2 regions of the Mycobacterium sp. SMC-4 genome follow, and region 2 is predicted to be linked to the other one. Evidence: riboswitches for the same ligand, from Rfam matches in the RefSeq annotation. Region 2 holds a riboswitch; the other holds the start of a gene.

Region 1 (11,636 bases), 450 kb from region 2:
GACCGGCGCTCCGCCGCGGAACAGGAACATCGGGTTGAGCAGCGAGCTACCGGCGGTCAGTTCCAGGGCGTCGAGCCCACCGTCGTCCTCCAGCCATTTGGCGGTCTGCAGGGACTCCTCGACCGAGATGCCACCGCGCACCCCGTCGGACATGTTCATCTTGGCGGTGACCGCGATCCGATCGCCGACGGCGCGGCGCACCGCGCGCACAACGCCGCGGGCCACCTTGGCGCGGTTCTCCAGCGAGCCACCGAACTCGTCGGTGCGCCGATTGATCAGCGGCGACAGAAACGAGCTGGCCAGATAATTGTGGCCGAGGTGGATCTCGACGGCGTCGAAGCCCGATTCGATGGCCAGCCGGGCGGCATTGGCGTGTTGCTCGGTCACCTCGTCGATGTCGGCGCGGGTGGCCTTGCGGGCGAAACGCATCGACAGCGGATTGAAGAACCGGACCGGCGCCAGCGCGGGAGCCTTGTTGGTGCGGGCATTGGCCACCGGGCCGGCATGCCCGATCTGAGCGCTGATCGCCGCGCCCTCGTTGTGGATCGCCTCGGTGAGCCGACGCAATCCCGGCACCGCCTCGGGGCGCATCCAGATCTGCCAGCCGTCGGTGCGCCCCCCGGGGGCGACCGCGCAGTAGGCCACCGTCGTCATCCCGACCCCGCCCGCGGCGGGTAGCCGGTGGTAGGTGATCAGGTCCTCGGTGACCAGCGCGTCGGGGCTGGAAGCCTCGAACGTCGCCGCTTTGATGATTCTGTTGCGCAGCGTCAACGGCCCGAGCTTGGCCGGTGCGAACACGTCGTGCGGGGCTGCCATAACAGGAGCTTGCCATGCGCCCTGTCAGAATGAACGCCGTGGGTGCAATCACTTTGGACGGTAAGGCCACGCGGGACGAAATCTTTGTCGACCTCAAGCAGCGCGTCGCGCGACTCGCCGAGGCTGGGTACACGCCCGGCCTGGGCACGGTGCTGGTCGGTGATGACCCGGGGTCGCAGGCCTACGTGCGGGGTAAGCACTCCGACTGCGCCAAGGTCGGCATCAACTCGATCCGCCGTGACCTGCCCGCCGACATCAGCCAGGCCGAGCTCGAGGCCACCCTCGACGAGCTCAACGCCAACCCGGAGTGCACCGGATACATCGTGCAGCTGCCGTTGCCCAAGCAGCTGGATGAGAACGCCGCGCTGGAGCGGGTCGATCCGGGCAAGGACGCCGACGGTCTGCACCCGACCAATCTGGGCCGGCTGGTGCTCAATGAGCCCGCGCCGCTGCCCTGCACGCCGCGCGGGATCGTGCACCTGCTGCGCCGCTTTCAGGTGGAGATCGCCGGCGCGCACGTGGTGGTCATCGGTCGTGGCGTCACGGTAGGCCGGCCGCTCGGGCTGTTGCTGACCCGTCGCTCGGAGAACGCCACGGTGACCCTGTGCCACACAGCGACTCGCCATCTGCCACAGATCACCCGGGAGGCCGACATCATCATCGCCGCGGCGGGGGTGCCGCACATGGTGACCGCCGAGATGGTGCGTCCAGGGGCGGCCGTCGTCGACGTCGGGGTCAGCCGCGACGAGGCGGGCAAGCTCGTCGGTGACGTGGCACCCGAGGTGTGGGAGGTCGCCGGCCATGTGTCGCCCAACCCGGGCGGGGTCGGTCCGCTGACGAGGGCCTTCCTGCTGACCAACGTGGTCGAGCGCGCCGAGGTGCTGGCCGGGTTGTGACCGCCAGGGAGTTCGTTCGCAAGGTGTTCGCCGGGCAATGGCCGATCCTGGTCGTCGCGCTGTTCCTGGTGGCCGCGTTCGTGCTGGTGGCGGCGGGCTTCTGGCGGCGCGGTGCGTTGGTCATGGCGGTCGGGGTCGCGGTGGCCGCAGGGCTGCGGCTGACGCTGTCCGACGAGCGGGCCGGGCTGCTGGCGGTGCGCACCAAGACCATCGACTTCCTCACCACAGCGTTGGTCAGCGCGGCGATGCTCTACATCGCGTGGACGATCGACCCGCTCGGCACCAGCTGAGGTCACCCCCTCGCGAAAGTGACACCAGCGTCGTGAAACTCGCGCGATCACGACCACCAGAGCACTCTCGCGCAAAACTCGGTCGACTCGCGGCCGACCATCTGACACGCTGGCCGCGTGGAGGACACCAATATCGCAGTGATCCGGATCCGTCGCAGCTAGCGGCGGACCGTCTCCTTCGTCAGCGCTCCGCCGCGCCGATCGTCCATTCCAGCCGATCCCGCGGAGCTTGTTCATGCCCACCTACAGTGGCGGCCGTCATGAGCACGGCCAGAACTTCCTCATCGACCCCGCGATCAGGGACCGTATCGTCGGCCTGGTCGCCGCCACGTCCGGTCCCATCGTCGAGATCGGTCCCGGTCGCGGTGCGCTCACCTTCGAACTGCAGCACCTCGGCCGTCCGTTGACCGCGGTCGAGATCGATGCCCGGCATGCCCGCTGGTTGCGCTCGCGGGCCAAGCCTTCGACGGCGATCGTCGAGGCCGACTTCCTGCGTTGGCGGCTACCGGCCCATCCTCACGTCGTGGTCGGCAACCTGCCCTTCCACCTGACGACCGCGGTGCTGCGTCGGCTGCTGCATGCGTCGCAGTGGACGCAGTCGATGCTGCTGGTGCAGTGGGAGGTGGCACGCCGGCGAGCCGCAGTCGGTGGGGCCACGATGATGACTGCCCAGTGGTGGCCGTGGATCGAGTTCGGTCTCGAATGCCGGGTTCCCGCCGATGCGTTCCGGCCGCGCCCCACCGTCGACGGCGGGCTCATGGTGATGACACGCCGTGTCGAGCCGCTGGTGGCGCGCCCGGACCGCGGCCGCTATCAGGCTTTCGTGCACGCGGTCTTCACCGGCAGGGGGCGTGATCTGGCCGCGGTGCTGTCGGGTGTGTGTGATCGCCGGACCCGTCGCGCGGTCACGGGCTGGGTGCACCGGCATGGGCTGCAGGGCGCACGGCCGAGAGATCTCACTGCCGCGCAGTGGACGCAACTCTTCGAGTTGGCGGGCCCCTCGCGAAAGTGACACCAGCGTCGTGAAACTCGCGCGATCACGACCGCCAGAGCACTCTCGCGGCGGGCTCAGCCCAGCGTCGCGCGGATACACACCGTGACGTAGGGCAGCGCCAGTCCGGTGCCGTTGGCCAGCGCCGGATGGGTCGCCAGCAGCTCGCGCACCTGTTCCAGCGTGCGGGTGCGCACCTGTTCGGGCGAGGTGATGCAGTAACTGCGCGACGCGACCAGGTCGATCAGCGCTTGCGGGGTCAGGTAGTTCGTCCACTCCACCTGGTGGCGCGCGATGTCGGCAAACGGGGCGGGGAGATCGGCGCTCTGGCTGAACGGGTCGACCTCGTGGCCGATGATGCGTCCCAGCTCCTTGACCCAGCCCAGCCGTTCGTCACGGTTGTTCCACACCAGACCGAGCCGACCCCCAGGCCGCAGGACCCGCATGACCTCCTTGGCGGCGCGCTGCGGGTCGAACCAGTGCCAGGCCTGGGCGACCAGCACCGCGTCAACGCTGGCGTCGGGCAGCGGGATCTCCTCGGCCGTGCCCAGTAGTGCCGGGGTGTCGGGCAGCGACGAGCTCAGCACCTCCAGCATTTCCGGGATGGGGTCGACAGCCACCACGTCGAGGCCGCGCTCGACCAGCCGGGTGGTCAGCTTGCCGGTCCCGGCGCCGAGGTCGAGCACGTCGCGCGCACCCTCGGACAACAGCCAGTCGATCGCCTCCGGAGGGTAGGACGGCCGGCCCCGCTCGTAAGCCGCGGCCTGGGCGCCGAACGACAACGACCGCTGCTCGGTCACCGGTCTGCCAGCTCCAGCGTGCGACGGATCAGCTTGCCCACGGCGTCGGTCTCGAGCAGAAACCCGTCATGGCCGAACTCCGAGTCGACCACGTCCAGGCCGTCGCACCCGGGCAGCAGTTCGGCCAGTTCGGCCTGCAACCGCAGCGGGTAGAGCCGGTCGGAGGTGATGCCGCCGACGACGGTCGGGACCGGGCAGCCGCCCAAAGCCTTGGCCACACCACCGCGACCCCGGCCCACGTCGTGACTCGACAGTGCATCGGTCAGCGCGACATAGGTTCCGGCATCGAAGCGCTGCAACAACTTTCGCCCCTGATGCTCCAAGTAGCTCTGCACCGCGTAGCGACCGCCCGCGCCGGGGTCCTCACCGGTCTGGGCGTCGTTGGCGAAGCGTTCGTCGAGCTCGGCCTCACCCCGATAGGTCAGGTGGGCGAACCGCCGGGCGATCTGCAGCCCGAGTTCGGGTGCGCGCCCGGTGCCGTGGTAGTCCCCGCCCAGCCAGTTCGGATCGGCAGTGATCGCGGCGATCTGCGTGCTCTGCGTACCGATCTGGTCGGCGGTGGCGCGGGCACCGACTGCGAGTACCAGTGCCGCGCGTACGTCTTGCGGATGGCTGACGATCCACTCCAGCGCACGGGCGCCCCCCATCGACCCGCCGATCACCGCGGCCACCTCGGTGATTCCCAGCCGCTGCAGGGTGGCCACATCGGCGGCGACCTGGTCGCGGATCGACGTCACGGGAAACCTTGACCCCCAGGGCTTTCCGTCGGGCGCCGGCGAGCTCGGACCGGTCGACCCGCGGCAGCCGCCGAGCACATTGGTCGAGATCGCACACCAGCGGTCGGTGTCGATCGGCGCGCCGGGGCCGGCAACTCCATCCCACCAGCCGGGGGTCGGATGGTCCGGTCCGGCGGGTCCGGTGATGTGCGAGTCGCCGGTCAGCGCGTGCAGCACCATCACGACGTTGTCCCGGTTGGCCGAAAGCTTGCCCCAACGCTGCACCGCGATCGACACGTCTTCGAGGACGGCGCCGTTCTCCAGGGTCAGTCTGCCGATGTCGACGACGCCGATCTCGCCCTCGGGGGGAAGGGTCGCGCGGTCGTCGGTAGCCACATCCACGATAGTCACGTCACTGACCTCAGAAGGACGCCACGGTGTTCGGGTCGGTGGCGGCGCCGCTGCTGAAAGGTTTGGCCGCGGCGAAGCCCTGCTCGAGGTCGGTGATGATGTCCTCGATCCCCTCGATGCCGACCGCCAGGCGAACCAGTCCCGGCGTGACCCCGGTGGACAGTTGCTCCTCCGGCGACAGTTGGGCGTGGGTGGTGGATGCTGGGTGGATCACCAGCGACCGGACGTCACCGATGTTGGCCACGTGACTGTGCAGGGTCAGCGCGTTGACAAACGCCTTGCCCGCCTCCACGCCGCCGGCCAGCTCGAACGCCAGCACCGCTCCGGTTCCCTTGGGCGCCAACTTCTTTCCCAGGTCATGCCACGGCGAGGACGGCAACCCGGCATAGTTCACCGACAGCACGTCGGGGTGGTCTTCGAGGTAGCCGGCCACCCGTTCGGCGTTGGCCACATGGCGTTCCATGCGCAGGCTCAGCGTCTCCAGGCCCTGGGCGATCAGGAACGCGTTGAACGGTGAGGCGGCCGATCCGAGATCCCGTAACAATTGCACGCGCGCCTTGAGCGCGAACGCCGGCGGCCCGAGTTCGGCGAACACCACGCCGTGGTAGCTGGGATCGGGTTCGGTGAACCCAGGGAAACGGCCGTTGGTCCAGTCGAAGGTGCCGCCGTCGACGATCACCCCGGCGATCGCCGAACCGTGGCCACCCAGGTACTTGGTGGCCGAGTGCACGACGATGTCGGCGCCGTGGCTCAGGGGCTGGATCAGATACGGCGTGGCGATGGTGTTGTCGACGATCAGCGGGACACCGACGTCGTGAGCCACTCCCGCGACCGAGGGAATGTCGAGCACGTCTATCTGCGGGTTGGAGATGGTCTCGGCGAAGAACGCCTTGGTGTTGGGTTGCACTGCAGCCCGCCAGGAATCGGGGTCATCGGGGTTGTCGACGAAGCTGACCTCGATGCCGAGTTTGGGCAGCGAGTAGTGGAACAGGTTGTAGGTGCCGCCGTACAACCTCGGGGAGGACACGATGTGATCACCGGCTTGGGCCAGGTTCAGGATCGCGAACGTCTCGGCGGCCTGCCCGGAGGCCAGGAACAGTGCGGCCACTCCACCCTCCAGCGCCGCGATGCGCTGCTCGACCACGTCGGTGGTGGGGTTCATGATCCGGGTGTAGATGTTGCCCGGCTCGGCCAGGCCGAACAGTGCCGCCGCATGGTCGGTGTCGCGGAAGACGTAGCTGGTGGTCTGGTAGATCGGCAGTGCCCGCGCGTTGGTGGCGGCGTCGGGGGTCTGGCCGGCGTGGACCTGCTTGGTCTCGAACGCCCACTGCGCTTCGGGTTGGGTCATCGCTGTCGCTCCTCCATGAAACTGGGGCCCGTTTCACGGCGGACCCGCGCTTGCCTTATAGCCAGGTGCGGCTACTCAACCTGGTCATCACCCGGGGCACCCCACCGCGGTTGGAGGGTTGCCGGCCAGCGAGCCGGGGCTTGACGCTGGCGCTCATGACCGAAACGAAGGTTATCGCACGACCCGCGAAAACTGCCAGCGGGTTGTCGTCGCCGCAGGTGGGAGGCGCGCGCTCAGCTACCGGTGGCGGTGCTCGGCGCGGTGTGCTCGTCGACGAATGACGCGATCAGATCGGTGATCACGCGGGGGGCTTCGAGCATCGGGATGTGGCCGACGCCGTCGAGTTTGACCATCTTGGTGTCCTCGGGCATGTGCTGCAGGAAGTAGCGGTGCCCGCGCGGCGCCGGGAACACTCGATCCTTCTCGCACGTCACCAACTGGGTGGGCGCGCCGAGGCTGGCCAGCTCCAGCAGGCCGGGCAGGCGCAGCGTCTTGACCAGCAATTGCAGGTAGGCGCTGCAGTGCGTGGCGTCGAGGATGAGATCGCGCAGGTCGGCGTCATCGGGCCCGTCGGCGGGTCCGCTGACTGCCAGTGTCGCCAGCCGGCGCGCGCCGGGCAGCTTCAGGATGCGCGGGCCGAGCAGACGCGCGGCGATCAGCGCGGGACCGCCCAGGATGAACTTCAGCACGGTCTCGTACTTGGTCACCGAATGCTGCGACCAGCCGCCGGCCGGACCGATCGCGGTGACGGTGCGGGCCCGGCCGCGCCGCTCCAACTCGAAGCCGACCCAGCCGCCCAGCGAGTTACCCACGATGTGGGCGGTCTTCCAGCCCAGCTCGTCCATCCGCTGCTCGACATCGTCGACCAGAGCGTGGGTGTCGAGCAGCCAGGTGTGCGACTTTCTGCCGCCGTGGTGTCCGACCATGGTGGGTGCGTAGACCTCGAACCGGCCCGTCTCGGCCAGTTGCCCGGCCACGGTGCGCCAGACGTTCTGGGAGCACAGAAACGGATGCAGCAGCAGGATCGGTTCGCCGGAACCCAGGTGGATCGGCTCGCGTTGTGCCATGCGCCCGACATTAAGGTGATACCGGCGGTACCGCAAGAATCCGGTGTTCTAGGGTCGGGCCCGTGACACGTCCCATCACGGTGAGCACCATCAACGTCAACGGGGTCCGCGCTGCGGTCAAGCAGCGCTCACAGGACAACCTCGGTCTACTGGCCTGGCTGGCCGAGACGGTGGCCGACGTGGTGTGCCTGCAGGAAACCCGCGCCGACGACGAGCAGCTGGCCGACGCGTTGGCCCCGGCGCTGGCCGACGGATGGCACGTGGCTTCGGCGCCGCCGCACATCAAGGGCCGCAACGGCGTTGCGGTGCTGTCGCGCACCTCGTTCGATGCGATCCGAATCGGTTGTGGTGACGAGGAATTCGCACTGCACGGCCGTTATCTGGAGGTGGACACCGCCGGTGTCACGGTGGGCAGCGTCTATGTCCCCACCGGGGAGGCTGACACCGACCGGCAGGTTGAAAAGCAGCGGTTCATGGCTGCGCTGGGCGCCCGGATGGCCGAGCTGATGGGGTCGGGACGCGAGGCTGTGCTGTGCGGGGACTGGAACATCGCCCACACCGAGAACGACATCAAGAACTGGCGCGGCAACGTCAAGAAGTCCGGCTTTCTGCCCCAGGAGCGCCAGTGGGTGACCGACCTCCTGGCCGGCGGCTGGGTCGACGTGGTGCGCCGGGCCCACCCCGACGTGCCCGGCCCCTATGCGTGGTGGTCGTGGCGCGGCAAGGCGTTCGACAACGACGCCGGCTGGCGCATCGACTACCAGCTGGCCACTCCGGGTCTGGCGCAGCGGATGATCACCGCGCGAACCGAGCGACCGAAGGCCTATGCGCTGCGCTGGTCGGATCACTGCCCGGTGACCGTCCACTACGCGTGATTTCGGCGCGCTTTACGACGCTCAGCGGCGTCGACCGCGCCGAAATCACCCGGAAGCGGGGGTTCTGAGAAGATGGGCGGCACCATGAGCAGCACAGCCAAGCCCGTCGTGTTCTCCGGCGCCCAGCCCACCTCCGACTCCCTGCATCTGGGCAACGCACTGGGCGCAGTGGCCCAGTGGGTGCAACTGCAGGCTGACAATGACGCCTACTTCTGCGTCGTCGACCTGCACGCGATCACCATCGCCCAGGACCCCGAGACCTTGCGGCGCCGCACCCTGGCCACCGCCGCGCAGTACCTTGCGCTGGGGGTGGACCCGGCACGCGCCACCATCTTCGTGCAGAGCCATGTACCCGCTCATGCCGAATTGGCCTGGGTGCTCGGCTGTTTCACCGGTTTCGGACAGGCGTCTCGGATGACGCAGTTCAAGGACAAGTCACAGAAGCAGGGCGCCGAGTCGACGACCGTCGGGTTGTTCACCTACCCGGTGCTGATGGCCGCCGACGTGCTGCTCTACGACACCGAGCTGGTGCCGGTCGGTGAGGATCAGCGTCAGCATCTGGAGTTGGCCCGTGACGTGGCCCAGCGCGTCAACGCGCGATTCCCCGATACGTTTGTCGTGCCGGAGGCGATGATCCCGAAGGCGACCGCCAAGATCTACGACCTGGCCGATCCGACGGCCAAGATGAGCAAATCGGCGGCCACCGACGCCGGGCTGATCAGCCTGCTCGACGACCCGGCCAAGACAGCCAAGAAGATTCGCTCGGCGGTCACCGACAGCGAGCGCGAGATCCGGTTCGACCCCGACGCCAAACCCGGCGTGTCGAACCTGTTGACCATTCAGTCCGCGGTGACCGGAGTCGATGTCGGGACCCTGGTCGAGGGCTACGCCGGCCGCGGCTACGGAGACCTGAAGAAGGAGACCGCCGAGGCGGTGGTCGAGTTCGTCACTCCGATCAAGACCCGCGTCGACGAGTTGCTCAGCGACCCGGCCGAACTGCAGAGCGTGCTGGCCAGCGGCGCGCAGCGGGCGCGTGAGGTGTCTGGACAGACGCTGCAGAGGGTATATGACCGGCTAGGTTTATTAGCGCCGCGGTCGCGCGTGGCCGACTGACCAGGAGCGAAGGGGACGGATGACTGAATCGGAGCGTCCGTCCGAGACCGTCGAGAACCCGGGCCTGATGGACCGCCTGCGCGCACGGATGCCCTGGTTCGATCACGTGATGCGGGCGCAGGGCCGGTACAACGAGGCCAAGGGCGACTTCTACGCCGCCGGTATCACCTACTTCACCATCTTCGCGCTGTTCCCGCTGTTGATGGTCGGGTTCGCGATCGGCGGTTTCGTGTTGGCCAGCCAGCCCGAGCTGCTGATGAGCCTGCAGGACCGCATCCGCTCGGCGGTCGGCGGTGACATGGGTCAGCAGCTGGCCGAACTGATGGAGTCGGCGATCGACTCGCGCACCTCGGTCGGCATCATCGGTCTGGCCGCCGCAGCGTGGGCCGGGCTGGGGTGGATGGCCAACCTGCGCGAGGCGCTCAGCCAGATGTGGGGCCTGTATCGCAACGAGCTCCCCGGGTTCCTGCGTACCAAGGTCTCCGACCTGTTGGCGCTGCTGTCGGTGTTCGCTGCACTCGTGGTGACGGTGTCGCTGACCGCGCTGGGCAACATGTCGGTGATGCGAAACGTGTTGGGCTGGTTCGGTCTTACCGACGCGCCAGGGCTATCGCTGGGGCTGCGCATCGCGTCCATCGGGGTGTCGGTGCTGGTGTCATGGCTGTTGTTCACCTTCCTGATCGCCCGCCTGCCGCGGGAATCGGTGAGCTTTCGCAGCAGCGTGCGTGCGGGTCTGATCGCCGCTGTCGGGTTCGAGATCTTCAAACTGGTGGCCGCGATCTACCTGCGCTCGGTGGTCACCGGCCCGGCGGGGGCGACGTTCGGCCCGGTCCTGGGTCTGATGGTGTTCGCCTACATCACCGCGCGGTTGGTACTCTTCGCCACCGCCTGGGCGGCGACGATGCCCGAGAACGTGCAGGAGGCACCGGTCCCCGCGCCGGGCCCGGCGGTGATCCGCAATCGCATCATCACCCGTCCCGGTCTGGCGCCGTGGCAGGCGGCCGCGGCTGCGTTGGCCGGCGCGGTGGGCGCGTTGAGTTGGTCGCGTCTTCGCCGGCGCGGCGCTGTCAGCCGCGCTGAGGACGGCGGTTGAGCGCCCGGGCACCCATGATCAGACTGAACACCACCACCGTGCCGATGACCCCGACGCCCACTCGTACCGGCATCGCGTCCACATCGGTGAGTACGGCGTTGGCTTTGGTGGTGGTGGCTGCGGCCGGGTCTTGCCGGAGGCCGCCCAGCGATGGATCGGGGTCGACGAGCGTGCCCACCGAGGTGCCCGGAGGTGTCGCGAAGCCGTAGTCGAGCAGTCGTGCGGCCTGCTCCCACGGGGCAATGGGCTGACGACTGCCGCGCAGCAGCACCGCGACCAGTCGGCGACCGTCGCGTTCGGCGGCGCCGACAAAGGTCTGACCTGCGTCGTCGGTGAAACCGGTCTTGCCGCCCAACGCCCCGGGGTAATGCTTGAGCAGCCGATTGTCGTTCTCGATCGGATAGGTGCCCTCGCCGCGGCCCGGGAAGGTGAACGACTGGGTGGCGACGATGTCGCTGAACACCGGGTCTTGCCACGCGTACCGGTAGAACAGGCCGACGTCGTAGGCCGAGGTGCTCATGCCCGGTCCGTCCAGGCCCGACGGCGTCGCGACCCGAGTGTCGCGCGCGCCCAGCTTGTTGGCCAGTCCGTTGAGCTTGTTCAGCGCGGCCTCCATGCCGCCCATCTGGCGGGCCAGCGCGAAGGCCGCATCGTTGCCGGAGTACATCAGCAGGCCGTGCAGCAGGTCGTTGATCGAGTAGAAGCCGCCTTCGCCGACGCCGACCTTGGTGCCTTCCTGCGCGGCGTCCTCGGCGGTGCCGGGCACCACCTTGTGCAGCGGCAGATCACGGATGGCCTGCATCGCGGTGAGGACTTTGATGACGCTGGCCGGCCGGTGTCTGCCGTGCGGGTCGCGGGCGGCGATGACCTCACCGCTGTCGATGTCGGCGACCAGCCAGGCTTCGGCGGAGACGTCACCGGGGACCGGCGGGGTGTCCGGTGCGGTGATCACTCCGCAGCCGGCCAGCGCGTCGCCGCCCATCGGCTGGGCCGGCACCGGCAGGGGCCCCGGTGTCGGGTCGCCGGGCTTGGGGACCTCGGACGCGTCGACGGCCGGTGGGGTGGTCTCCCGGTACAGACAGGCGTCGGGGTCCGCACCCGCGACCGGCGCGAGGGTGAGCAGCGCGACGATCATCGGTGCGGTCAGCAGCGCCGCCGCGCGGGTCGCGAACGTCCGGAAAGTGCCCATGGTGTGCGCAGATTAGGCGATTTCGGGGGCC
Region 2 (11,636 bases):
CGACCACGACCTCGTCCACATCCATATCGACGGCGGTGAGCCCCTAGTAAGGTGGAATCACCAGGCTGAATTGGTGCGAAAGGCTTTGGAGCGCTTCGATGGCCGTGCGGAGTGGAAGCCTCGCTGGTACCTACTCGTGGTCCCCGCGGAGTCGTCAGTGGGCAGTGCGGGCAGCGTCTTCAACATGGCTCGGCCGGACCAACGGCGGGGGTGTATGAATGTTGAACCGCCCCCTATCTCATGACCACGTTGCGAAGTGAGGCTGCAGGTGGCTGACGTGAAACACCCCAACTGGCAGTGCCCAAAATGCAAGAGGGTCATTTTCTGGGCGGGAGCGACCTCGCACATGAAACGGCACCGCCGAAGCTGAGCTAATCCCAAGGGCATGCCGCGATCGTGCCGTTGCGACGCTCCGAGCGCGGTACGCCTCGCCCGCTGCCGCCCGCTGATGTGGACATCACCAAGTCGCTGAAGAAAGGTGGTCACGAACTCCGGGCCCGCGCCCGGCACCGGTGATGCCCACAACTACCTCCCCCCGTCAGTCACGATCGATGGTTATCAACCCCGCCGACATCCCGCCCGTCCAGAGTTCGCGGGCGGTCTAGGAAGATTGTCCGGCGACGAAGTAGTTCTCCGGTCGGATGCGGTCCTCCCCCGACCAGCGATAGGCGGTCAGCGCCCCACCCCTGACCGCGCTGAAATCGACACACGCTGTGTAGTCGGTCCAGTCCTCGTGACGTTCCGGTGCGCCCTGCCGCCAGTAGTGGCCGTAGATCACCGGCACGGTGTCGGTGTACACATACGAGCGGTGCTCAGCCGACACCTCGATGTCGGGTAGCGCGGGATACGCGTTACCGTCTGCGGTGGTGAACTTTGAGGTCATCGCAGCCAGTTCTCTTAAGGTCCTGGCGGTTTCGACCCACCATTGCACCCGAGCCTTGTCCCGTGGGTCCTTGCTTCTGTCGTGATACGGCGCCAGGCCATGGTCGGTCAGGCTGATCTCGGGGCCCTTGAGGAGCGTCTCTACCGCTCGGTACGCGGGAGCGTCCGGCGCGGAGGCGCGCGCCAGCTGCTCGATCGAGGTGAAACGGCTACCGCCAAGCTCCCCCTGCAGATAGGTGATCGAGTCCTCGTGCCAGCAGGCGTGCACTACGCGGAGTCCGCCAAGGTCGAGCCACAGCGGAAGCGTCCAGAACCAGTTCAGATAGCTGCTTCGTTCCCTGGTACTGAGCTGCTCGATGAACGCCGCGTGCTGGCGCTCATTCTTCGCCGACCATTCGTTGGTCGGGTCGTCGTGCGGGCGCAGGTATCTCCCGGAGCCCGCCGGCCACTCGGCGGCATAAGCCATCGCATTGAATTCGTGGTTACCCAACACCATGTGCGCGCTGCCACTGTCGACCATCGCCTTGACGGTCTCGAGGACTTGCCGCTGTTGTTCTCCGGTGTCAATCAGGTCGCCGACGAAGATCGCCGTCCGGGCCGGGTGCGCGTACGCACCGCCCCGCCCGGTCGGCTGGTAGCCCATGGCGTCAAGCAGCTCGTACAGCGCGTCGGCGCAACCGTGGACGTCGCCGATGACGTCGTAGCCCACGGTGTCGAGGTGTGCCCTCATCTGTCCCCCTTCGTCGTTGGCCTCGTTCAAAGGCGTGGCTTCTTGCGTGGGACATCGGCTGTGCGGCGCCGGGATGTCCGACCTCAAACCGTGGGGCGAAGCGGCTCCCACGTTCGCACCGGGCCGACAACTGCACGGTAGCAAGGCCTACCGACATGTCCGCGCGATCGTCTATTCTGGTGGCAGCTCACGAGCGGACGGCTGTTCGGGTACCTGGTCCGCCGTCCCGGCAACCGCGCGATACCACCGCACGGTGCCCCAGGGGAAGAGCGGGCACGCGGTGCGAGCGTGCAAGCGGTGGACGCCCGACGGTGGCGTCGCCAGGACGGCGAGACGATGACCGAACACTCATTCAGTGCAACCGATGCCGCGCTGCGCCAACGTCTTCTCGAACTGTCGGTGCACATTCCGTGCGGCGGCATTCGCGGGCCAGTGCACCGCGCGGTATCGGCGAGTCCAATGCTGTGGCAGTCGTGCCGCTGCGAGGACTTCCCGGTGAAGTGGGACCGCAAGTGGGCCGATGTCTCCCGCGACTACGACCTGTGCATCATCTGCTTCCGCGGGACCGCCGGTGGCCGAGCGCGGTGGGCTCATCTGGCCTGCACCGACTGCAACTCCGTTCGCCTCACTATGCGCGATCTTCCGCCCTTGAAGCTCGAGCGGCACAGTCTGGCGAATGGGATCGGCGTCCGGCTCAATGCCAACGCTGAAGTCAAGGCAGAGCAAGTTGAGCGCCTCAAAGAGTTCAGGCGCGGCGACGATCGCCTGCGTGAGTGGCGGCGGTACGAATATCAGCGACTGGCCGCCAGTTTCGATCCGCTGGCCGATGTTCCGCTGCGCGAGTGGCAGAAAGTGCACCCGCCAGGCCGGGATGCATCGCGCGACGCTTTCGCTCGCCTGGCCAGCCGCGAGTGATCAATCGGCGGGGCGTCGGAACAGTTCGGCAGGACGGCCGCGTCCTCGACTGGCGATGGTGCCCGTCGCGATCAGTTGGGGTTCCATGACGCGGCGAAACCAGTCCCGCTGCAGAGGCCGCCCGGCGACCTGTTCATGCGCGAACCTCAACTCGCGGATGGTGAAGTGGTCACCGAGCAGCCCGTAAGGGTCTGGCTTGTCGGTGTATTGGACACGGAGGTGATCGACCGCGCGGGCGATGATGTCGGCGTGGTCGTAGATGAGCCGGCCCGGGGAGTGCACCGGCACGAGGCGCGTGGTGTCCGGAATGCGCGACTGCAAGAGGTCGGGCCGGACGACGTCGAGGTGTGCCACGGACAGGACCCAGCCGCGGTCGTCGCGGGATGGGTCGTCGAAGACGTGGAGCTGGCGCGGATGCAGGCCGCTGACATTGGCTTTCACCCTCAGAGACCGGTCGACGGCGTCGGCCAGGGTCTCGCCTTCGTGCAGAAAGGTGCCGGGTAGCGCCCAGCCCCTGCCCGCCGCGCGGCGGACCTGCAGAACGAGGAGACCTTCGTCCTCGTCGAGGGTGAACACGGCGGTGTCCACGGCGACCGATGGCCGCGGATAGTCGTCGAGCGACCGCCCGCTGCTGTCCCGGTAACCCGCCTTGTCCATGGTGGATCAGCCTACCTTGACATATTTAGCGCATATCTGCTCTAATTGTTTTCGAGAGGGGGTCGGGATGACAGCACAAAAGGATCGAATCGAAGGGGTGCTGCTGACGACGGCAGCAGGGGACGCGCTAGGGGCCCCGTACGAGTTCCAGCCGCCGCGCGGGCCCGAGCTCGACGTCGCGATGGTCGGGGGTGGCGTGTGGCAGCCGGGCGAGTGGACCGACGACACTGCGATGGCGGTCGCCATCGCGGAGGTCGCAGCGACGGGTGCGGACCTGCGCGACGAAGCCGCCCAGGACGACATCGTCAGCAGGTGGCTGCAGTGGTCGCGCGACACCAAGGACATCGGTATTCAAACGAGTTCGGTACTGCGGACAGCGGCGATCGGCACGACGATCACGGCGAAGCGCGCACGAGCCATGTCCGAGGACCTGCACCGGCGGACCGGACGCACGGCGGGCAACGGATCGCTGATGCGTACCGCGCCTGTCGCTCTGGCCTACCTCGACGATGCGGATGCCATGGTGGAGGCTGCTCGCGCGATCAGCGAGCTGACGCACTTCGACCCCGATGCTGGCGACGCCTGTGTGTTGTGGTGCAGCGCTATTCGTCACAGCGTGCTCACGGGCGAGCTCGATGTGCGAGTCGGCCTGCGGCATCTGGACTCTCAGCGTCGCGAGCTGTGGTCGGCGCGATTGGATGTCGCCGAGCGGTCGAGGCCGGTCGACTTTCCGAACAACGGCTGGGTGGTGGCGGCGCTGCAGGCGGCCTGGTCGGCGATCGTGACGACACCCGTCCCCACCGATGATCCGGCTAGCGGCGTGTTCCGGGCCGACCACCTGCGCTTGGCTCTTGATTCCGCGGTGCGGGCGGGGTTCGACACCGACACGGTCGCGGCGATCGCCGGCGGCCTGCTCGGTGCCGTCCACGGAGCGTCAGCAGTTCCGCTGGAGTGGCGCACGCTCTTGCACGGCTGGCCCGGGGGTACTGCGCGCGGACTGGTGAAGCTGGCCGGTGCGATTGCGCGCGGGGGTCGGCCGGAGCGGTTCGATCCCAGCTACCGCGGCTACCGCATCGATGCGCTCGCACGACATCCTTACGACGACGGGGTACTGCTGGGTGGGGTCGGTGCGCTGCGGGATCTGCCTGGCGACGTCGACGCGGTGGTGTCGCTGTGCCGGATCGGTGACGACGATGTCCCCCGCGGTGTTCCCCACGTCGAGGTGCGGCTGATCGACCGCGACGGAGCCGACGAGAACCCGCATCTGGACTGCTGCACTGCGTCGAAGCCCAAAGCCGGACACCATCGGTCGCGGCACTGTACGGGGCGCGCCTTCGAGGGGTGGGCGCGGATGAAGCAATCGACGCGATACTGCGGGTTCTTCCGCGTGCTCGGCCGAACGCGGCTTTCAGAGAGGCACTGGACCGCTTTGCTCCGGTAGTCGGTCTTCGAAAAGGCTAGGCAGTCGACTTAAAATCGATTCAGTTATCCGGCGGGCTGACACGCGTCGCTCAGGTCGAGGAGAGTCTGACGCATCTTGTGCACTGCAGGAACCAATGCGGGTTCACCGCGTGCTCGCTGAGCCGCCTGTTAGTTCAGAAATGCGCCTCTCCGCGATCATCCGGCGGAGCAGAGCTGGCTTCATTTACCCGCTCTATCTACTAGCGCTGCGGATTCCAGGAATGACCTCGAACAGCTCAGCGGGAAACTTGGTCAGGTATCCCTGCTGGGCACGGAGTTCCCTTCGCCTATAACGAATGAACGGAAAGTAAATCGGTTTTCCGTAGGCATCTTCGAGCGCCGCTTTCACGTCCATCAACTGATCAATTTCAGCCAACAACGACGATGAAGAAACTGGTCTACGGAAACGTCTCAGACCGTCGAGGACTACGAACCAAGTATCAGGCGACGAATCAGAGTCATCGTCATAATAGTCGCCGTCGTCGTAGTAGTCGTGGTCGTCGGCGATTACTCTTGGCTCCTGCATGGCCTTCGACCAACCGACGAGGGATGGCTCGCGGTCGGCTTCCCACGCCTTCCAATGCAACACCTGATCACCAGGCCGAACCCAAGAAGCAAGTTGATCGGACCAAACGTCTCTCACAGGACACCAGAGATTGGTACCGATGTCTTCGTCTGGGCGATGAGTAATCTCCATCCAGTAACGCTGCGCTGGATCGTCGAGCCACCAAGTGTGCAGTCCCACGAACAAAGCCTGCCTCAAGTCGTACACATCTCGCCAGAGAATGTGTGAGGTGCTAGCAAATGCACGGCTCCGGTTCGCCATCCGCTTGAGGATTCGTTCGCGATTCGAGGTCCCGCACCGCGCCGATCAGGTACCTCACCTCCGCAACGGAGGGCTGCAGCTCGTAGGCATGCCGATGCACGGCGCGACTCAGCCCGTGCCATACGCGTTTAGCGCGGTCCGCCAGCTGTCGGCCGCGAAGCGTTTCCAGCGCTATGAGTTTGGACCGTGTGGTGGGGTACCCCGATGCTTCTTCCGACCAGGATGCATTCTGTTCGTCCAGCCACTCCTCGAGCACAGAACGCGCCAGCAGCGCCGCTATCCGCGGCCCCCGTGCCTCCAAACCGTAGGCACCGTCCAGCAATCGGTCAGCGTGGTCGAGCAAGGAGAGACGCCCGGTCACGACGTCAGCTTCGCAAGGTCCGCGGTCGCCAGGCGGGCACACCTGACGACGTCCAGATAGTCGTCTACGCCGCGGTGTGCGCCTTTGGTCACAGCGGTCATCGTCGCGCGCCGGGCCGAACCGCCGGACAACCACCTGTCGATCGCCGACTCGTTGGACGGATCCACCGCCAAGCCAACGCGCTGACGCGTCGTGGTCGCCGCGTCCCACACCTGTTCGGTATCAGCACGTGAGTGCCCGGTGGAAAAATGTCGTGCCGAAAATACGTCCCAGGCAACGACTTCCAGCGCCTCACGGCACAGCATCGGGACCGCCTTTTTCTTGACGTCGGCCGGAACCGCGTCATCGACGGCGATGGCGTAGGCGTCATCCAGCAGTCGGTCGGCAGGACGGGTCGATTCAACAACGGAGACCACGGAGTTCGGCCCTCGAACAATCTCGATGATGTGCGCCGGCGCCCGGGTGGAGCGAGTGGCGGAAGGCAACCGGTCGTCGTGGGTGAAGACGATCACCTGCCGGGTCTCAGCAAGACGGACCAGGACCTCGAGGAAGCCATCGATCTTCGACGGATCCATGGCTTGGATAGGGTCGTCGAGGACCAGGAATCTGAAGGGACTCGATGGCGAGGTCGCGCGCGGGATGAAGATCGCCAGAGACAGCGCCTGCAACTCGCCCTGACTCATCACGCCGAACGCGTCGGTATCGGAGCCGTCGACTTCGGCTTTGAGAACCACTCGGCGGGAGGTGTTTTGACCTTCTAGCCGGATCTCGCCCAGATCGACGTTGCTCTCCTGCCGCAGCGCACCCCAGATGCGTTTGGCCTCCCCCGCCAGCGGGGCGATGCGTTCATTGCGCAACTCCCCGGCATTCCGATGGAGCCACTTGATCGCCTCGTCAGCCATCTTCAATTTAGGCGCCGCCTCGGCTGCCTTTTCGGCCCTCCCGACCCACTCGGCCAACTCCACGGCGACCGCTCCCCAAGCGTCGGCACGTTCCTGGATCAGTTGGGCAGCCTCGGCGCGGAGATGGGCATACGCGTCTTGCAGGGGACCGAGACTGTCCGATATATGCTCGGCGAGACCAGCCTCACCGTCAGCAGGCACCTTCACGAATGCGTCGTATGCAGCGCGGGCGTCTGCGAGTGTCGTCAGGTCCGGGTCGGCCGGGGGTGGGGCGGCGACGTCGCGCAGCGCGGCGAGTACCGCCGAGCGGGCCTGCGCGGTAGCCGCCCGCGCGGCGGTCAGCGATCGCGCTGCTTCCTGCTCCTGCTCGAGTGCGGCGCGCGCCGCGACCGCCCAGGTGTCGTCGAGTGTCCCGGACCCGCACACCGGGCATTTCTGGTCACCGAAGTGCTTATGGAAGTCGAGCCCCATCTCCAACAGCTTGGCCCGCTCAGCGGCGAGGGCATCCGACCGCTGCATCTCCTGGCGCTCGCTCTCGGCGGCGGAGCGCAGCGCCTCGCACCTGAGTCTCATGTCCCCGGACTCTGGCGTGCTCAGGCGCTCGGCGCGCACCCACGCCTGCGGGACAGCGTTGTTCGTGCCGTCGGTGATCAGGGGCCGCACGGCGTCGAGGTCGGGTTTGGTCTTCTTGAGCTGCGACAGGGCCGTGGCAGCACGCGGATCATCGAGGGACTCCAGCTTCGGCCTCAGCGCGTCGCGCGCTTTACGGGCCTCGTACGCAGGTTGCCGCAGCTGTTTGACCTCACCGTCGAGGCGGGTGATCGCCTCGTTGAGTTGTTCGAGCCCCAGTAGCTTGTAGAGCTGGTCGTAGAACGCGCTGGGGGTGCCTTCAAGAATCCCGCTGAGCTCGTCATAGCTCAGCAGGGGGCGGTACATCTCAAGGGCGGTTTCCCAGCCCAACGTGGCAATAGGCTCCTGCTTCTTACCGGTGCGCTGCACCCACCTGGTGCACTCGTCCACGGCTACGTCACCGGCAGACCAGTCGACGCCGATGACCGTGGTGCCGGCGCCCTCCTCGGCCAGACCGACGCGGATCTTCGCCGTATCGCCGGCGTGGAGGTTGCGCCAATCCTGCGACCAGATCGCGGGCTTGTTCCTCCATCGGGAATTGGTGCCGGTCAGGGCGAGCTCCAGCCCCTCGGCCAGTGTCGACTTGCCCGACCCGTTCCGTCCGGCGACGACCGTCAAGCCTGGTCCCGGCCGGAGAGGCAGCGTCGTCTGGGGACCTATCCCGCGGAATCCGGCGACGCTGATCGAGGTGAGGTAAGCACCCACCGGCTCGGCGGCGGTGTTGCCCGGCGTAGTCAGCGCTGTGACGAGTTCGGACCGCGTGATTTCGTCGCCAAGGACCTCGGCCAGGTCGTCGGCCCCCTCCATAGCCGCCAGAACGACCAGCCGGGCCTCCTCGCTGAGGTCGGTGTCCTCGTCTGCGCGCGCCAGGACATAGTCCTTCAGCCGGGCGTCCGGAGCCGTCCCACCGGATTGGTCGTCCGTATGCGACGTCGTCACAGCTCCCCCAATGCTGGATCGACGGAATCGAGCCACAGCCGCATGGCAAAGCCTCCCCGCTTTTCCCGCTTGATTCGTGCGACTTCGCCGATGGTATCGAGCGTCACGCCGTGTTCGGCGGCGATCGCGGCGAGGACCTCCAGAACGTCGGCAGCCTCCTCGACGACCGCCTCCCGCGTTTGCGCAGCTTGGAGCTCGGATGCCTCCTCTTGGAGCTTGTCCATCAGGGCTTCGCGATAGGCGCTCGGTGACAGGGTGGAAACCTGCGGGGTACGGCCTGACGCCCGGATGAGGTCGGGAATCTTGTCACGGACGAGTTTGCCCATGTTGTCCCCCCTGCTCGTCATAATGCGATGGTGCGTTTGTACCTGGGTGAAGTGACAACGAGGTCGGGCCGGTGACCTCTGAGACGGTGGACCCGCTGCTGCTCGGCCAGCGGGTGGTCGCGATCCTGGAGACGGGCCTGCGGACGGCAACGTACAAGCTGGCCACACTGATGGCCCTGATCGAGCACTGCATCGAGAACCTGCCCGAGAGCCCCGCCGACACTCTTCACGTACCGCTGCCGGAGCTGGCGCATCGCGTGTTGGAGACCTACTGGCGCCAGGTGCGGCCGTTCGACGGGCACGAGCTTCGCCAGTCGACGCAACCGCGCGCACGGATACTCCTTGCCACCAGCCGGTTGCGCGCCGCAGCGGACCGAGCCGGGTCGGTGGAGATCGCGCGTATGCGCGTGCCGGCCGACTACCAGACGGCGATCGACGCGATCGTCTTGTGCCTGGCTCAGCAGCCGCTGCATCGGCTGCAGAGGCTGCCCGGCGCGACGGGTAGCGACCCGTTCCTCTACGACGACTCGTTCCTCCACGACCATGTGTCACGTTCGGCACTGCTCGCGCACGGGGACGCGATTGAACTCAGACCGGGAGTCGCCGCCGGGCTCGCGCGTTTGGCCGGCCTGTTGAAGCCGGCCCTCGAGATCATGTGGGTCGAGGACGTCCGCCGAATGAACAAGTTCCTCGATGCGGAGGTCCCCGACGTCGCCGGACATCTGTTCGGCCGCGAGCGGACAGCTCTGTCTTCAGTGCGCGAGCCGCTCAAGGAGGCATTCGGACCACGCTGCTTCTACTGCAGTGCCCGCCTGCCGGCCAACAACCCCGTCGACCACGTCCTGCCCTGGTCGCTGGTGGGCATCGACGGACTGTCGAATCTGGTGCTGGCCTGCGCTCGATGTAACGGTGACAAGGGCGGTGCGCTCCCAGCGGTCGGTCTAGTTGACCGCGTGCTGCAGCGTGACCGAATGCTGTTGGAGGAGATCGCGTCTGCGCTGCAATGGCCGACCCAGCATGAGCGCGTCGTGGCGGCGGCGCGTGGGATCTATAGAGGCCAGCCTGCTGGTGTGCCGACGTGGTTGGGGTACCGGCAACGGGAGCGGCTGGACATCAGCTTTCCGCCGGGATGGGTGTAGTCGCAGGGACGTGCTCGGAAAGTTGGCCGGCAAATCGCGGAACTGGTAGACCCTGAAATGTACGCAACGTTGCTCGCCTTCCGCGATGGCGGGTATCCAGCGACGACACAGAGAGGCGGGGCGCCTCGATCCCTACCTACACTGATACTGATTGACTTCTCGCAGGGGGATCATTTCGTGGATTCATCGATTGACGACGAAGCAGTCGCGGTGCTGCGCCGCGGGCTGGGCCCGGCTGCACACTTTCGTGATGGGCAACTGGAAGCCATCAGGACTCTAGTTCAAGACCGCGGTCGGCTTCTTGTTGTGCTGAATCGTCCCGGGTTTGATGCCGCTTCCTTCTGTGAGAAGGATGGCGAGTATGGCCAAGCATTACCCGGTCGAGCAGCGTGAGCGTGCGGTGAGGATGGTGCTCGATCACCTCGGTGAATACCGGTCCGTGTATGCCGCGTGCGCGGCGATCGGCCCGAAGGTCGGCGTCGGCAAGGAATCGCTTCGCCGGTGGGTGTTGCAGGCCCAGGTCGATGCTGAGCAGCGGCCCGGTGTCACAACTGCCGAGCAGCAGCGCATCCGCGAGCTCGAGCGGGAGAACCGGGATCTCAAAGAGGCCAACGAGATTCTGAAAGCTGCCTCCATTTTCTTCGCGCGGGAGCTCGACCCGCGCAACCGCTGATCTGCGGATTCATCGACCAGATGCGGACGGCCGGCTACCGGGTCGAGTCGATCTGCACGATCCTGCGTGAGCAGGGTCTGCAGGTCGCCCCACGGACCTACCGCAACTGGAAGACCGCTCAGCCCTCGGCGCGCACCATCACCGATGCACACCTGACCGACGCACTGCTGAGCACCGTCGGCAGCCCCGAGGGCATGTACGGGCGGCGCAAGATGACCGCTCACCTGCGACGAGAAGGCCATCAGGTGGCCGCCTGCACGGTGGACCGGCTGATGCGCGACGAGGGACTGTCCGGAATCACGCGAGGCCGGCGGCATCGCACCACGATCCCGGACAAGGGAGCGGCCCGGGCGACGGACCTGCTCGACCGCGACTTCACCGCCACCGCCCCCAACCGCAAGTGGGTCACCGACTTCACCTACGTGCCGACCTGGTCGGGGTTCGTCTACGTGGCATTGGTGATCGACTGTTTCTCGCGGGCCATCGTCGGCTGGCAGGTATCCAAGACCAAAGACACCGCGATGGTCACCACCGCGCTGAAGATGGCACTGTGGCGCCGTGACCATCACGGCCACACCGTCGGTCAAGGATTGATCCATCACAGCGACGCCGGATCCCAGTACACCTCGATCGCGTTCGCCGAAACCCTTGTCCTGGAAGGGATTGCAGCCTCCATCGGCAGTGTCGGGGATGCCTACGACAATGCATTGGCCGAGACCACCATCGGGTTGTTCAAGACCGAAGCGATCGGGGCGGGTAGCCCGTTTCGGCCCGGGCCTTTGCGAAACCTCGACGACGTCGAGTACCCGACGATGGAATGGGTCGACTGGTACAACAACCGCCGCCTGCACAGCGTCTTGGACTACGTCCCACCCGCCGAATACGAGACCGCCTACTACGCTCAACTCCGGGCATCCCAGCCGGCGATGTCTCAAACATGAAGCCGGCATCAAACCCGGGACGGTTCAGGTCGGCGAGAAGGCGCCACTACTCTTATCGAGAGTAAAGGCGAACAGCTCGGCGTTAGCGGTCTTCGCCTCATAGACGCCCTCCCGCCACGACGGCACCGTGGCCCCCTTCCCGATGCCGAATGCAGCCAGGATCTCGATACGCGTGTAGCGGGCATGCACTTGAAGTGGCACGCCGGGGTGACGGTCGAGTGCGCCATGGCGGTGGTCCACCCGGTCGTCGAGTT

The links. Region 2 has a riboswitch for S-adenosylmethionine ahead of KXD98_RS03725 (hypothetical protein). Riboswitches for the same ligand answer to the same signal wherever they lie in the genome.
Region 1: linked by a shared signal. The riboswitch ahead of KXD98_RS05845 (bifunctional o-acetylhomoserine/o-acetylserine sulfhydrylase) and the one ahead of KXD98_RS03725 (hypothetical protein) in region 2 are both predicted to bind S-adenosylmethionine.

The regions. Positions count from the first base shown of each region.
Region 1 is NZ_CP079869.1:1,218,733-1,230,368, forward strand. Features, by position in the region: gene KXD98_RS05815 (NADH:flavin oxidoreductase) at 1-816, opposite strand, end outside; gene KXD98_RS05820 (bifunctional methylenetetrahydrofolate dehydrogenase/methenyltetrahydrofolate cyclohydrolase) at 855-1,712, shown strand; gene KXD98_RS05825 (DUF3017 domain-containing protein) at 1,709-2,002, shown strand; gene erm (23S ribosomal RNA methyltransferase Erm) at 2,238-3,014, shown strand; gene KXD98_RS05835 (class I SAM-dependent methyltransferase) at 3,071-3,793, opposite strand; gene KXD98_RS05840 (homoserine O-acetyltransferase) at 3,790-4,920, opposite strand; gene KXD98_RS05845 (bifunctional o-acetylhomoserine/o-acetylserine sulfhydrylase) at 4,931-6,268, opposite strand; SAM riboswitch class IV at 6,310-6,429, opposite strand; gene KXD98_RS05850 (alpha/beta fold hydrolase) at 6,502-7,335, opposite strand; gene KXD98_RS05855 (exodeoxyribonuclease III) at 7,410-8,210, shown strand; gene trpS (tryptophan--tRNA ligase) at 8,295-9,323, shown strand; gene yhjD (inner membrane protein YhjD) at 9,343-10,416, shown strand; gene KXD98_RS05870 (D-alanyl-D-alanine carboxypeptidase family protein) at 10,391-11,605, opposite strand.
Region 2 is NZ_CP079869.1:769,109-780,744, reverse strand. Features, by position in the region: gene KXD98_RS03735 (hypothetical protein) at 1-244, shown strand, start outside; gene KXD98_RS03730 (metallophosphoesterase) at 602-1,612, opposite strand; SAM riboswitch class IV at 1,798-1,915, shown strand; gene KXD98_RS03725 (hypothetical protein) at 1,901-2,527, shown strand; gene KXD98_RS03720 (NrtR DNA-binding winged helix domain-containing protein) at 2,528-3,184, opposite strand; gene KXD98_RS03715 (ADP-ribosylglycohydrolase family protein) at 3,252-4,625, shown strand; gene KXD98_RS03710 (EVE domain-containing protein) at 4,839-5,390, opposite strand; gene KXD98_RS03705 (AAA family ATPase) at 5,829-8,303, opposite strand; gene KXD98_RS03700 (nucleoside triphosphate pyrophosphohydrolase) at 8,300-8,629, opposite strand; gene KXD98_RS03695 (HNH endonuclease) at 8,701-9,768, shown strand; one part of gene KXD98_RS03690 (IS3 family transposase) at 10,130-10,403, shown strand; one part of gene KXD98_RS03690 (IS3 family transposase) at 10,403-11,382, shown strand; gene KXD98_RS03685 (DEAD/DEAH box helicase family protein) at 11,407-11,636, opposite strand, start outside.